DNA from 4 places in the Bacillus sp. VA13 genome. Region 2 is predicted to be linked to each of the others. Evidence: predicted binding sites of a transcription regulator. Region 2 holds the regulator's gene; each other region holds the start of a gene.

Region 1 (3,168 bases), 540 kb from region 2:
TTTATGTTCCGGCAGAAACATCCTGCTCCCTTCCCACAGCAGGTTGCCTCTTTTTAAATGGTCATTCATTTATAGTGCCCTCCTATTTTAGCCGCACGTTCAAATGCCTGGCCTGCCGCTGTCAGTGACGCCGCCCTGATGATGGCTGTGTCGCCGAACCGGTTTTTAATGCCATCCATCACATAGCCAAGGCTCATTTTCTTTGCATAATCCTGAAATAAATTGAGCTGCCATATGTCATCAGATGAGAGCTGAGACAGATTGACCCCGAGGCGGCGGACAGGCTTCCCGTCCCAAAACGTAAGAAACAGCCGGCATACAGCCTCATATACATCCTGGGTAGAATTCGTCGGCTCCGCCAGCTTCACTTGCCGGTTGAAGCCCGTTGGCCAATCAAAATCAGCACCCCGGCAGCTCACTGACACCGTCTGCCCCATTATCCCAGCGTTTCGGCTTCGCCTGCACACCTCTTCACTCAGTTCCAGCAGTACGATCTTGATTTCTTTATCAAAGTGTTCGTAGTCTTTCGGGAGAGTCATTCCATGGCCAATCGCCTTTTGTCCGTCCAGAGACGAAGTTGACACAGGAGAATAGTCGATCCCGTTCGCCGTCATCCACAGCACATGGCCGTTAATGCCCCATTTCTTTTTTAAAAGATCGAGCGGAAAAGCCGCAAGCCCGCCGATCGTGCTGATGCCCATCCGGTTTAAATGATGCTTCATGCGGCTCCCAACGCCAAACATGCTGCCCACCGGAAGCGGCCACATTTCGGTTTTCATATTTTCTTTCGTTAAGGTAAAAATACCGTTCTTATTCTTTTTGGCAAAATTGTCGCACGCGATTTTGGCTAGCGCTTTATTAGGACCGATTCCGACCCGCGCATAAATGCCGATCTCCCGCATGATTCTGCCCTGAATGCTGTTTGCGATCTCTTCCGGCGTCCCAAACAGCTTCTGGCTGCCTGTAATGTCCATGAACTGTTCATCGATGGAATACGGCTCTACAAGGTCTGTATACTCCTCTAAAATGGCCGTAATTTGCAGTGATACATCAATATACCGCTGCATACGGGGCCGGAGCACAACAGCTTCAGGGCACTTTTCCTGCGCCTCCCACAGCCGTGAAGCATTCGCCACACCCTTTTGTTTCGCCAGCGGGCAGGCAGCCAATACGACTCCGCCCCTTTTTTCAGGGTCACCCGAAACAATGACGGGCCTATTTTTCAAATGTGGATTTTCCGCTTTCTCTACAGATGCATAAAACGATTGCATGTCAACGAGAAAAATCACTTTTTCTTTCATCATACACACCTCTAAAAAGAACTTATGTTCGTTTTTCTATTATATGCGAAAGTATGTTCGTTTTATACTGGTAAATCATTCTTGTCTGACAGAAAATATGATCCAAGGGTTTGAGAGAAGAAAAACATTTAGTAGAATAAAAGCGAAGCACAAAGATAGGAGAGTCATGATGGAGAAATTTGTCGAAAAAATGATGGGACAGGCACTGCGTCAATACGGCAGAAATGTTGCCATAGATCCGTTAAGCCCATATGAAAAACAAAGCCTGAAAGCAGCCTTAGAAGAGAGACGGGATGAAGAACCCGATGAGGATCTGCATGCGCATATAGAAGATATCATTTATGACTATGTCACCAACCAAGGGCTGTTCTCTTAAACGCAGGCCATAAAAAAAGAAACGTACAGCCCCTCAAAACTGTCTATTCTCAAGCGTGTCATCATTCAGAAGAGACACGGCCCCTTCTGCTGTTCTGCGGCTAATGTCGGCTTTCAGTGTAAATTTTGACCTCATGTCCGGCATCACTGAGCATTTCCGAAACTTGATCCACATCCTGATGGGTTAAATCACTGCCTGTAATGTTTCAAACGGACTTCCGTTTGCTTCCATGTTCTGCCGAATCGCTTTAAAACGCCCGGCATTCCAGCATCAATTAATATTGTGCTTTCACCACAGACATAAGCGCCGGACATATCGTCATTTTCCTTCCGAATGCTTTAACCTCAATTTCAACGATGTAAACTCCGTCAGCCCCGTATCCTCCACACATGGTATATTGCAATCCTACAATCAGACATGTTTTGTAGTAAATGTCAATAACAAAATATTTTGAATCCCCCATTGGAGAAGGAAATTTTTTCATATATGATAGAAAAAGATTCTTACATACAGGAGAGAATACGATTCATGAAGAAATGGAAAGATATCCACCCCATCAGCTGGACAATTATCATCGGAACCATTTTCGGCAGAATGGCAACATCGATGAGCATTCCTTTTTTAGCGATTTATTTAACAGCCGTCCAAGGCGCATCTGCTTCCTATGCAGGGCTGGTCATCGCCGCAAGCTCATCAGTCGGCATCCTTGCAAGCTTTTACGGCGGATATATCTCAGACAAATTCGGCAGAAAAAACATGATGCTCGTGTCCATTTTCGGCTGGATGCTGGTATTTGCAGGATTTGCGGCGGCATCTCATCTCTGGGTATTTTTTGTGGTAAACGCATTAAACGGACTTTGCAAATCACTGTTCGAGCCCGCTTCAAAGGCCTTGCTGTCTGATATGACAGAAGAAAAAACGAGACTGCTTGTTTTTAATTTACGCTATGCAGCTATTAATATCGGCGTTGTCTTCGGACCGGTGCTCGGCCTGTATTTCGGCTCATCGCAATCGACCGCACCCTTTTTGGTGCCTGCAGTCATTTACGGACTATACGGACTCGTGCTTGCCATCCAATTTAAAAAACATCCATCATCGTCAGCATCAGACCAACCCCGAAATATGAGCGTGCGGGAAGCGTTTATGGTGACGCAAAAGGATCATCTTTTTACAATTGCTTTGGTCGGCATTACGCTATGCACCTTCGGCTACTCACAGTTCAGTTCCACATTCCCGCAGTATATGGCGCAGAACCCCTTGATCGGCAATGGAACGAAGCTGTATGGGTTGATGCTGACATTAAACGCAATCGTTGTGTTGACGACGCAATTTCCCATCGTCCATTTTGCAAAACGTTTTTCGCCGCTTTGCTCCCTGATGCTCGGTAATGTGATGGTTAGTATCAGCATGGCCATTTTCACCATATCACACGGTGTTTCGTCACTTGTGATGATTGTGGTCACATTTACAATCGGCGAAGTGCTTTTATTC
Region 2 (3,168 bases):
ACATAAGAGTTTTGCTTATAGTATATGCAAAAGAGGAATACGATATTTCCGTATTCCTCTTATATTAGTGAAGTTTGTTATTTTGTTGTTCTTTTTTTAGCTTTTCTGGTGTTACATCATTGCCTTCTGGGTCAATGATTTTCACACTTTTTAACGTGTTTTTCATAGAAGAGCGAAAACCTTTCAAGTACTCTTGACGAAGCTTTTGCTGTTCGGCTTTTTCTTCTTCTGTCATAACGCCAGCTTTGGCTTTAGCAGCAAGTTCATTAATTCTGGCAATTTTAGCGTTTGAAATCATGTTAAACTCCTTTATTGCATTTTGTCTATATAGTACTAGATCAAAAAGAGTTTTACAACTGATTCACTCGGCTGTCTCGTCATTCTCTATGTATTCCTGATACCGCCGGTGGACGGTCGCTTTAGACACATCATAGCCAAACCCTCTTAGCGTTGCGGCAATTTCTGCGAACGTCAGTTTATTCGCTCTTAGGCGAACGATCTCTGAGATTGGGACCTCTATTCTTTCCTTTCCGCTGTTTTCATGTTGGTTTTTCAGGTTTTTTTGCGGTTTAAAACCGTTTTTTACTGCACGCTTCATTCCCCGCTTGATTTTCATATTGTGAATTTTCCTCTGGTACTCTTCCACAATGCTGACGATCTCCAGCACCATCGAGTCAGCCTCCGATAACTCCAGTTCACCTCTGTGAGCCGTTGTATAGACTTTCACATCTTCTCTGTAGATACAATGGAGCAGGGCGATTTTTGCATTTCCCCGACCGAGCCTAGTCTCATCCTGAACCAAAATAACATCAATTCCCGAATTCTTGATCTCATCAAGCAGCTCAAATACACCGTCACGATCCATTTCATATCCGCTGGCTTTTTCAGAAATCACTTTGACGACTTCCATGCCGTTCTCGGCTGCAATGGCCGTTAGCTCCTCCACCTGCCGCTTTAATGAAGTTTCCTGCTGTTCTTTATTTGTGCTTACGCGGGCATATATGAGTGCTTTCATTTTTTCTATCTTTCCTCTCTATCTTACAGTTGCCAATTTATATGCATCCTGATGCTTCTTTTTCAATGGAATCACCAACTCATCTCCCGGCTGGATATCAGACGTCTGAAGATGATTTTTATCAGCTACCCATTCAATAAAATCGTTTTTGTTTATCTTTTTTGTATCTGCTACCTGATCAGCAATTGACCAAAGTGTGTCGCCTTGCTGGACTTCTATTTTAGCATACTGATTAAGTTCCTGACCGCTGCTTGTATATGACAGCAAAAGGATAACCGCGCTCAAAATCACTGTGAATAGACCGACAAAAATAATAGATTCTTTACTCATGATCATAACCTCCAACAGGAATGTTCGTTCGCTTTTTTATAATTTCAGTATATACGAACAAACGTTTCTGTCAATTGTTTTTTCGAACCTATGTTTGTACTGTAAGGAAAATCATGCTATAATCTTCTTAAAATCGACGTTTTGAGGTGCGAAAAATGACGAAGCTATCAAAAAGGCAACTTGATATCCTCCGTTTTATTAAAGCAGAGGTTAAATCAAAAGGATATCCGCCTTCCGTGAGAGAAATCGGAGAGGCTGTTGGGCTTGCGTCCAGCTCAACTGTCCACGGCCATTTGGCCCGTTTGGAAACAAAAGGGCTGATCAGACGGGATCCGACAAAACCTAGAGCAATAGAAATACTTGATGAAGAAGTAGACATTCCGCAAAGTCAGGTCGTTAATGTACCGGTCATCGGGAAAGTCACGGCGGGATCTCCTATTACAGCAGTAGAAAATATTGAAGAATATTTTCCGCTTCCTGACCGTATGGTTCCTCCGGACGAGCATGTGTTTATGCTGGAGATTATGGGAGACAGTATGATTGATGCTGGTATTCTCGATAAGGATTATGTCATCGTTAAACAGCAAAATACAGCGAACAACGGGGAAATTGTAGTTGCGATGACAGAAGATGATGAAGCTACGGTAAAACGTTTCTATAAAGAGGATACTCACATTCGCTTACAGCCTGAAAACCCAACGATGGAACCTATCATCTTGCAGAATGTCAGCATTCTAGGGAAAGTGATTGGCGTGTTCAGAACCGTCCATTAACCTATTGATCTATCAAATGCATGAAATAACCCCCTCTTCCTTTATGGAGAGGGGGTTTATTGTACAAAAAAGCAGGCTCGCCCTGACTTATGGGTGCGAGCCTGAATAGGAGGAAAAAGAACATCATGTTTACACCATAATTATCCACCAAACAATTGTTGAAGTCAAGAAATTTTCTTTCCTTCAGGAAACTTTTATCTGAATATTGTCCGTTTAAAATATTAGACGTTATGTCCTTAAAAATGTTTCATTTTCTTAGGTCGTGGAATGACGTGGTTTCATGTTTATGTAAGGAGCGCGGCAGTAATTGAATTTTAATGAAAATTTAGTACATAGTGTAGTTGGTTCAACATTTTCTAAAAAACAGCTCACTTCTCTTGATCAACGTGAGCTTCAATCAAAATGAAAATATTGTATACCACAACTGCCCTTTACCCGAACACTCGTGCAGTTTTCTGAGTGTTCTTCTGCTAATATACGGTATCGGTGAAACGGATCGATAGAAACCTTATCCTGAGCACTAAAATCAAACCAGCTGCCGCTGAATTGCTTCGTGCTCAGTGTGGTATATTCTCCCGTAAGCCCCATTCGCTGAAGTTTAATCTCAACTGAACAAGTATTGGCTCCCAAGATCGTAAACTGATAGCCTAAAATATAGTCGATCGCCGGGACATCACTGATATTTTCCAGAACAAACGATTTTGTGCTGTCATTTAAAATAAAGTCTGTTTTGTGATCAAAATCTAAAGCTGACACATGGGTACTGCCAATGCCAAAAAAACACATCAAAACTGCTGTTAAGCCTAAGATACTTATTTTCAATTACACCCCTCCTTTACCACATTTTAACCCTACATGAGATTTATGTATATGTTCTGTGTAATATCAAGAGGTCGTTTCAATCATAAAAATCCATATGCGTTTTTTCCTGTTTATAATAACGAAGCCTGTCTTGAAGGGTTCCGGTATGAAATTCAAACTTGTGGCCGTCAGGGTCGGTAAAATAAATTGATTTTCGATCGCGTTCATCTCGTTCTCTGCCAGGCAGGA
Region 3 (3,168 bases), on a different contig from region 2:
CAGACCAGGAACTTGCAGGATAGCCGCAAAGCCTACGAAAAGGACGAAGAGCAGGACCAGCTGGTATAAAGGCATGATGATGGCGTTTTTGCGAAAGACTTTTGGGTTTTCGGCTGAATACGAAGCGGAAAACGTATGAGGCCACATGTAAAACCCTAGTGCTGTCAAGAGCACGGTTGAACTGAACCAGGCCGCACTTTGCCCCGTTTCGGGAAGCGTAAGAAAGCCTGGCTTTGCCGTTTCAATCTGCTGAAACATGTCTTGAAATCCGCCGTAGTAATGAATTGGCAAATACACACCTAAAAACAGAACGACAACCAAAATCATGATGTCTTTCACAACCGATATCCAGGCAGACCCGTGAATGCCGGATACCATAACGTAAACCGTGATCGAAATGGCGCCGATCCAGATGGCGGCGGTCGGAGAGATTTTGCCGTACGATGTTTCCGATACAATCAGCCCGAGGCCTTTCAGCTGCAGCACAAGATACGGAATGAGCGCGGCGATGCCGACCAGTGAAACGAGCACGCCAAGCAGCGGACTGTTATATTTTTTGGTGAAAAAATCAGACTGTGACATCAGCTTATGCTGTTTCGCGTACGTCCAAACCGCCGGCAGAAGCCAATAAGAAAGGATGTAAGCCAGGCATCCGTAGGCGATGATGTAAAAGGCCGGTCCGCCTTTCCCGTAGGCCCAGCCGCTTCCGCCGAGAAACGTAAATGTGGTATAAATTTCGCCTGCCATCAATAAGAACACGAATACGGTTCCGAAGCCGCGGCCTCCGACCGTCCACTGCTCAAGGTTCATATCTTTTCCTTTTTGGGCGCGTATGCCGAGAAAAATACTCAAAAGCAGGACGCCGAAAATGATGATGAGAGCTGCGTTCATTCTGCTTCCTCCTTTTTATTTTCGTTATCGAGGACATACACAATCGCCATCAACGCAGAGGTCAAAAGAGCCCACATCACGATATAGGCAAGAATAAACGGCATGCCGAACACATAGGGAGTCACTTTATTTGCAAAAGGGATGCCGAGTAAGATTCCGATAAAGGGCAAAGCGGCGAGAACGTGAATCAGTTTCATAGAATCCTCCTTCTCTTTTAGGATTGGGGTGTGCAAGCCCAAGCGTACTGAAAATGATGTCGCAGATATGGCGGCACATGTCATTTTTTGGGGCGAAAGGCTGTGGTTCGAATTATAAATAAATTTATTTTGTTTGTATAGTGGGAATTGTCTGAAATTTATTGTTGGAATTGCCCGAAGAGGGAGCGGGCAATCTTGGGAGAGTACAGAATGATTCAAAAGACTCATGGCCTGTCCGGGGCAAATAAATAGAATGTTAATAATTCGCTGACCTGCTCCCGAATTCGCGGATTAAAATAGCGGTGCTTTTCTTCATAACCATCGATCACAAATACATAAAGCGTAAAGGCCTCATCGCGTTCCGCCTCGTGTATCGCAATTTTTCTTTTCCTCAGCTCTTTTCTGACCTCCATCAAATCCTTTTGTGCTATTTTTAATGATTCGCTGATAAGCTGTTTATAAGGATGCTTCAATTTTAATGTGCTTTGCTCAATTCCGGCGAGATCACGATTAAAAATCGTAATGGCCATGGGCAAAAAGAGAGCCCGTTCAATTAATTCGTATATTTCCTCCTGCAGATTCGGCATTGCTGACTCCTTCTTTCTAATGGGAACGTTTGTTCTATTTGTATTCTATATCGGCTGGTGAAATGTTTCAAGACAGAAAAAATCGCCAAAACTTTTTAGTTTTCTGCTGATAATGTGTAGAATAAGGATAGACAAACCCGGTAAGGAGTATAAATGTTGGAGCATTTTTTATCCTATTTCACACAAGAACATTTAACTGAATTATTTCAAAGCTATAGGGCTTTCGGTCCGCTTATTGCTGTGCTGCTGCCTTTAATTGAAGCATTTCTCCCGTTTTTGCCGCTGATCGTGTTTGTGGTGGCGAATACGAACTCGTTTGGCCTGTGGGAAGGATTCATCCTGTCATGGGCGGGATCAACTGCTGGATCTATTCTCGTATTTTTGATTGTCCGTCAATACGGACAGAGAAGATTGCTTGGATTTATCCGCAGTCATCCGTCGGTCAGAAAGCTGATGTTATGGGTGGAACGGCACGGCTTCGGCCCTGTGTTTCTTCTGCTTTGTTTTCCGTTTACACCGTCAGCCGCGGTGAATGTTGTTGCCGGTTTGTCAAGGATCGGAACGCGGCCGTTTATTTTGGCGGCTGCCTCGGGAAAGCTTGTCATGATTTTTATGATCAGCTTCATCGGATATGATCTGCACGCGCTGATCACACAGCCGATTCGAACGGTCATCGCCGTATTGGTGATCGCTGTCTTATGGTATGTCGGCAAAAAGGTGGAGCGGTACCTGCATGTGAGAGCTAGTCAGCGTGAGCATGATGGAGGGAGACAGTAACATGAAAAAACGGTTTTGGTTTCTTGCCAGTGTAGTGTCCGTTGTTCTCGCCATTCAGGTTAAAAATGCCGTCTTTATTGATTATAAAGTGGAAGGCGTCAGCATGAACCCGACCTTTCAGGAAGGGAACGAACTGTTGGTCAATAAATTTTCGCATCGATTTAAAACCATCCATCGTTTTGATATTGTCCTTTTTAAAGGCCCCGATCAAAAAGTGCTGATTAAGCGGGTAATCGGCTTGCCCGGTGAATCGATCAAATATAAAGATGATCAGCTGTATGTGAACGGAAAGCAGGTTGCTGAACCATTTTTGAAGCAATTGAAATCTGTTTCTGCCGGAAGCCATGTAACAGGTGATTTTACGTTGAAAGATGTGACAGGAACAAGCAAGGTGCCGAAGGGTCAATATTTTGTCGTTGGAGATAATCGCATATACAGCTTCGACAGCCGGCACTTTGGTCCAATTAGAGAAAAAAATATCGTCGGTGTGATTTCCGATGCTGAACAAAAAGACGCCAATTGAAGCGGCGTCTTTTTTTGTGCTGGTTTGGAAAAATGTGTTGAAGAAAAAATTGTAAGAGGATATAATTTAAATCGTTACGTGTGTAACAAAAAAATAAAACTGGTTTTAAGATTTGCGTTTATTTTAGTGGTTTTCGTTCGTTTTGTATGAAACAAAAGGAGTGATTAAGATGAATGTAGAAGCAGTGATTATA
Region 4 (3,168 bases), 150 kb from region 2:
GAATTTCCAAAAAAAGCAGAAATTATTGCAGTCGGTTCAGAGCTATTGCTTGGCCAGATCGCCAATACAAATGCTCAATTTATCAGCAAACAGCTCGCTGAAATCGGAGTGAACGTATTTTATCATACAGCAGTCGGAGATAACCCGGAGCGGCTGAAGCAGGTCATCCGCATTGCTGAAGAACGCTCTGACTTCATTATTTTTTCAGGAGGTCTCGGACCGACAAAAGATGATCTGACGAAAGAAACGATTGCAAATGCGCTGGGACGTCCGCTTGTGTTAAATGATGAGGCGTTCCAATCCATTGAGGACTATTTCAAACGAACAAAACGGACGATGTCACCTAATAATCGAAAACAGGCGCTTGTAATCGAAGGATCTGACGTACTGGCAAATCACTTTGGAATGGCACCGGGAATGCTCACAGAACATGAATCGCGCTTTTATATGCTTCTTCCTGGACCGCCAAGCGAATTGCGTCCCATGTTTGAAAACGAGGCAAAGCCTCTTCTGCTGAAAAAGATGGGTTCAAATGAAAAAATTGTGTCAACCGTTCTTCGCTTTTTCGGTATTGGTGAATCTCAGCTTGAAGCCGATTTGGAAGATATTATTGATGCACAAACCAACCCGACAATCGCTCCTTTGGCGGCAGATGGAGAGGTGACGCTGCGTCTGACAGCCAAGCATGCTGACGAAAAGGAAACAGAGCGTCTGTTAAAAGAAACAGAGGCTGTTATTTTAGAACGTGTCGGTGAATTTTTCTATGGTTACGATGATACTTCCCTTGTAAAAGAGCTTTCTAAAGCATGTAAGGAAAAAAGCATTACGATTTCCGCGGCGGAAAGTTTTACCGGCGGGCTGTTTTCTGAATGGCTGACGGATCTTAGCGGTGCTTCAAAACGATTTGCCGGCGGCGTCGTTTGCTATACAAACGACATGAAACAGAATGTGCTTGGCGTCAAGAAGGAAACATTAGATCAATTTGGCGCGGTCAGCAAGGAGTGCGCATCAGAGCTGGCAAAGGGTGTTCAAAAGCTCACTGGTAGCGACATCGGCATCAGCTTTACCGGTGTAGCAGGACCTGATACTCAAGAAGGGCATGAGCCTGGACATGTGTTTATCGGTATTTCAGCTAATGGAAAAGAAGAGGTTCACGAGTTTCACTTTGCGGGCTCCAGAACGGGAATCAGAAAACGCGGTGCCAAATACGGCTGCCATTTAATCTTGAAGCTTTTAGAGCAAAAATAATATTTTCAGCACATTATCCTCCTAAAAAAACATGATTTCTCTGATACATTATGATATTTTGATAGAAATCACGCCAAGAAAAAATCCGAATATGCGTTCGCTTTTTTCTTGGCAAATCCCTTCAAACAGGGTATAGTATATGTAGTGGTAACATAAAGGAGGAAAAAATAGAATGAGTGATCGTCAGGCAGCCTTAGATATGGCTCTTAAACAAATAGAAAAACAGTTCGGCAAAGGTTCCATTATGAAACTGGGAGAAAAGACAGATACAAGAATTTCTACTGTCCCAAGCGGCTCCCTCGCTCTTGATACGGCATTAGGAATTGGTGGATATCCGCGCGGGCGGATTATTGAAGTATATGGTCCTGAAAGCTCAGGTAAAACAACTGTGGCGCTTCATGCGATTGCTGAGGTTCAGCAGCAGGGCGGACAAGCCGCGTTTATCGATGCGGAGCATGCGCTAGATCCGGTATACGCGCAAAAGCTCGGAGTCAATATCGAAGAGCTTTTACTGTCTCAGCCTGATACAGGCGAGCAGGCGCTTGAAATTGCGGAAGCGCTGGTTCGAAGCGGTGCAGTTGACATTGTTGTTGTCGATTCTGTAGCAGCTCTCGTGCCGAAAGCGGAAATTGAAGGCGACATGGGAGATTCGCATGTCGGTTTACAAGCACGCTTAATGTCTCAAGCGCTTCGTAAGCTTTCAGGGGCCATTAACAAATCGAAGACAATTGCGATTTTCATTAACCAAATTCGTGAAAAAGTCGGCGTTATGTTTGGAAACCCGGAAACAACTCCTGGCGGCCGTGCGCTGAAATTCTACTCTTCCGTGCGTCTTGAAGTGCGCCGTGCTGAACAGCTGAAACAAGGAAACGACGTAATGGGGAACAAAACGAAAATCAAAGTCGTGAAAAACAAGGTAGCTCCGCCGTTCCGTACAGCCGAGGTTGACATTATGTACGGAGAAGGCATCTCAAAAGAAGGCGAAATCATTGATCTTGGAACTGAACTTGATATCGTGCAAAAAAGCGGTTCATGGTATTCCTATGAAGAGGAGCGTCTTGGCCAAGGCCGTGAAAATGCAAAACAATTCTTGAAAGAAAATAAAGATATCATGCTGATGATTCAGGAGCAAATTCGCGAACATTACGGCTTGGATAATCACGGAGCAGTGCAGCAGCAAGCTGGAGAGGCACAAGAAGAACTCGAATTTGAAGAATAAAAATAAAATAAGTTTGAAATGATACAAAAGGCTGAGTGAAAAACTCAGCCTTTTTGTATTTTTACAAAAAAATGATAAATATATTGCTTTTTTTGACAACTTTTTTAGTGCTTTATTCGTCTAACAAAACGTGTGCAAAATGGAATTTATTTCGGGAGGAAAAAATGAATGACAAGCCCAACCCGCAGAAGAACTGCGAAACGCAGACGGAGAAAACTAAATAAAAGAGGCAAACTTTTGCTTGGTCTTTTAGCAGTGATGATTTGCTTCACGATTTGGAATGCGCTTCAACGAAATAGTGAAGAGAACGAGCCATCACAAGAAACTGCAGCAGTTTCAGATACCAGCCAGAAAAAAGAAGTCAAAAAGAAAACCACCAAAAAAACAGACGAACAAATCAAAATAGTCGACCGTAATCAAAAAATCAGCAATTATTTAAAAGAGATCGGTTTCAGCGGAACAGCCATGATTGTCAGAAATGGAGAAATCGTAACAAGTAAAGGTTTTGGTTATGCAGACCGTAAACATCACATTCAAAATAATCCATTGACATCTTTTTATGTCGGTTCGTCACAAAAAGCGTTGATTGCAACCGCTATTTTGCAGCTTGAGGAAAAAGGGAAACTTCAAACAAGTGATCCTGTAAGCACGTATTTACCTCATTTTCCCAATGGACAAACAATTACTTTGAAGAACCTGCT

What was found. Region 2 encodes LexA, which represses DNA repair genes until DNA is damaged. Its sites were predicted from a motif close to CGAACATATGTTCG; they were not measured.
Region 1: AC0C66_RS04665 (DNA polymerase IV) is a predicted target of LexA. The motif match lies at 1,348-1,361, and genes of this name have one in related genera.
Region 3: AC0C66_RS14285 (YhjD family protein) is a predicted target of LexA. The motif match lies at 1,698-1,711, and genes of this name have one in related genera.
Region 4: recA (recombinase RecA) is a predicted target of LexA. The motif match lies at 1,335-1,348, and genes of this name have one in related genera.

The regions. Positions count from the first base shown of each region.
Region 1 is NZ_JBVQPP010000001.1:921,719-924,886, forward strand. Features, by position in the region: gene AC0C66_RS04660 (YolD-like family protein) at 1-69, opposite strand, end outside; gene AC0C66_RS04665 (DNA polymerase IV) at 66-1,304, opposite strand; gene AC0C66_RS04670 (YqzH family protein) at 1,471-1,677, shown strand; gene AC0C66_RS04675 (MDR family MFS transporter) at 2,206-3,168, shown strand, end outside.
Region 2 is NZ_JBVQPP010000001.1:381,451-384,618, reverse strand. Features, by position in the region: gene AC0C66_RS01655 (DUF896 domain-containing protein) at 65-298, opposite strand; gene AC0C66_RS01650 (YneB family resolvase-like protein) at 362-1,015, opposite strand; gene yneA (cell division suppressor protein YneA) at 1,034-1,351, opposite strand; gene lexA (transcriptional repressor LexA) at 1,501-2,118, shown strand; gene AC0C66_RS01635 (hypothetical protein) at 2,512-2,940, opposite strand; gene fosM (FosM family fosfomycin resistance protein) at 3,017-3,168, opposite strand, start outside.
Region 3 is NZ_JBVQPP010000003.1:454,869-458,036, reverse strand. Features, by position in the region: gene AC0C66_RS14295 (sodium:solute symporter family protein) at 1-891, opposite strand, end outside; gene AC0C66_RS14290 (DUF3311 domain-containing protein) at 888-1,088, opposite strand; gene AC0C66_RS14285 (YhjD family protein) at 1,313-1,675, opposite strand; gene AC0C66_RS14280 (TVP38/TMEM64 family protein) at 1,829-2,452, shown strand; gene lepB (signal peptidase I) at 2,454-2,975, shown strand; partial or broken gene AC0C66_RS14270 (monooxygenase) at 3,139-3,168, shown strand, end outside.
Region 4 is NZ_JBVQPP010000001.1:230,492-233,659, forward strand. Features, by position in the region: gene AC0C66_RS01175 (competence/damage-inducible protein A) at 1-1,248, shown strand, start outside; gene recA (recombinase RecA) at 1,421-2,467, shown strand; gene AC0C66_RS01185 (serine hydrolase domain-containing protein) at 2,636-3,168, shown strand, end outside.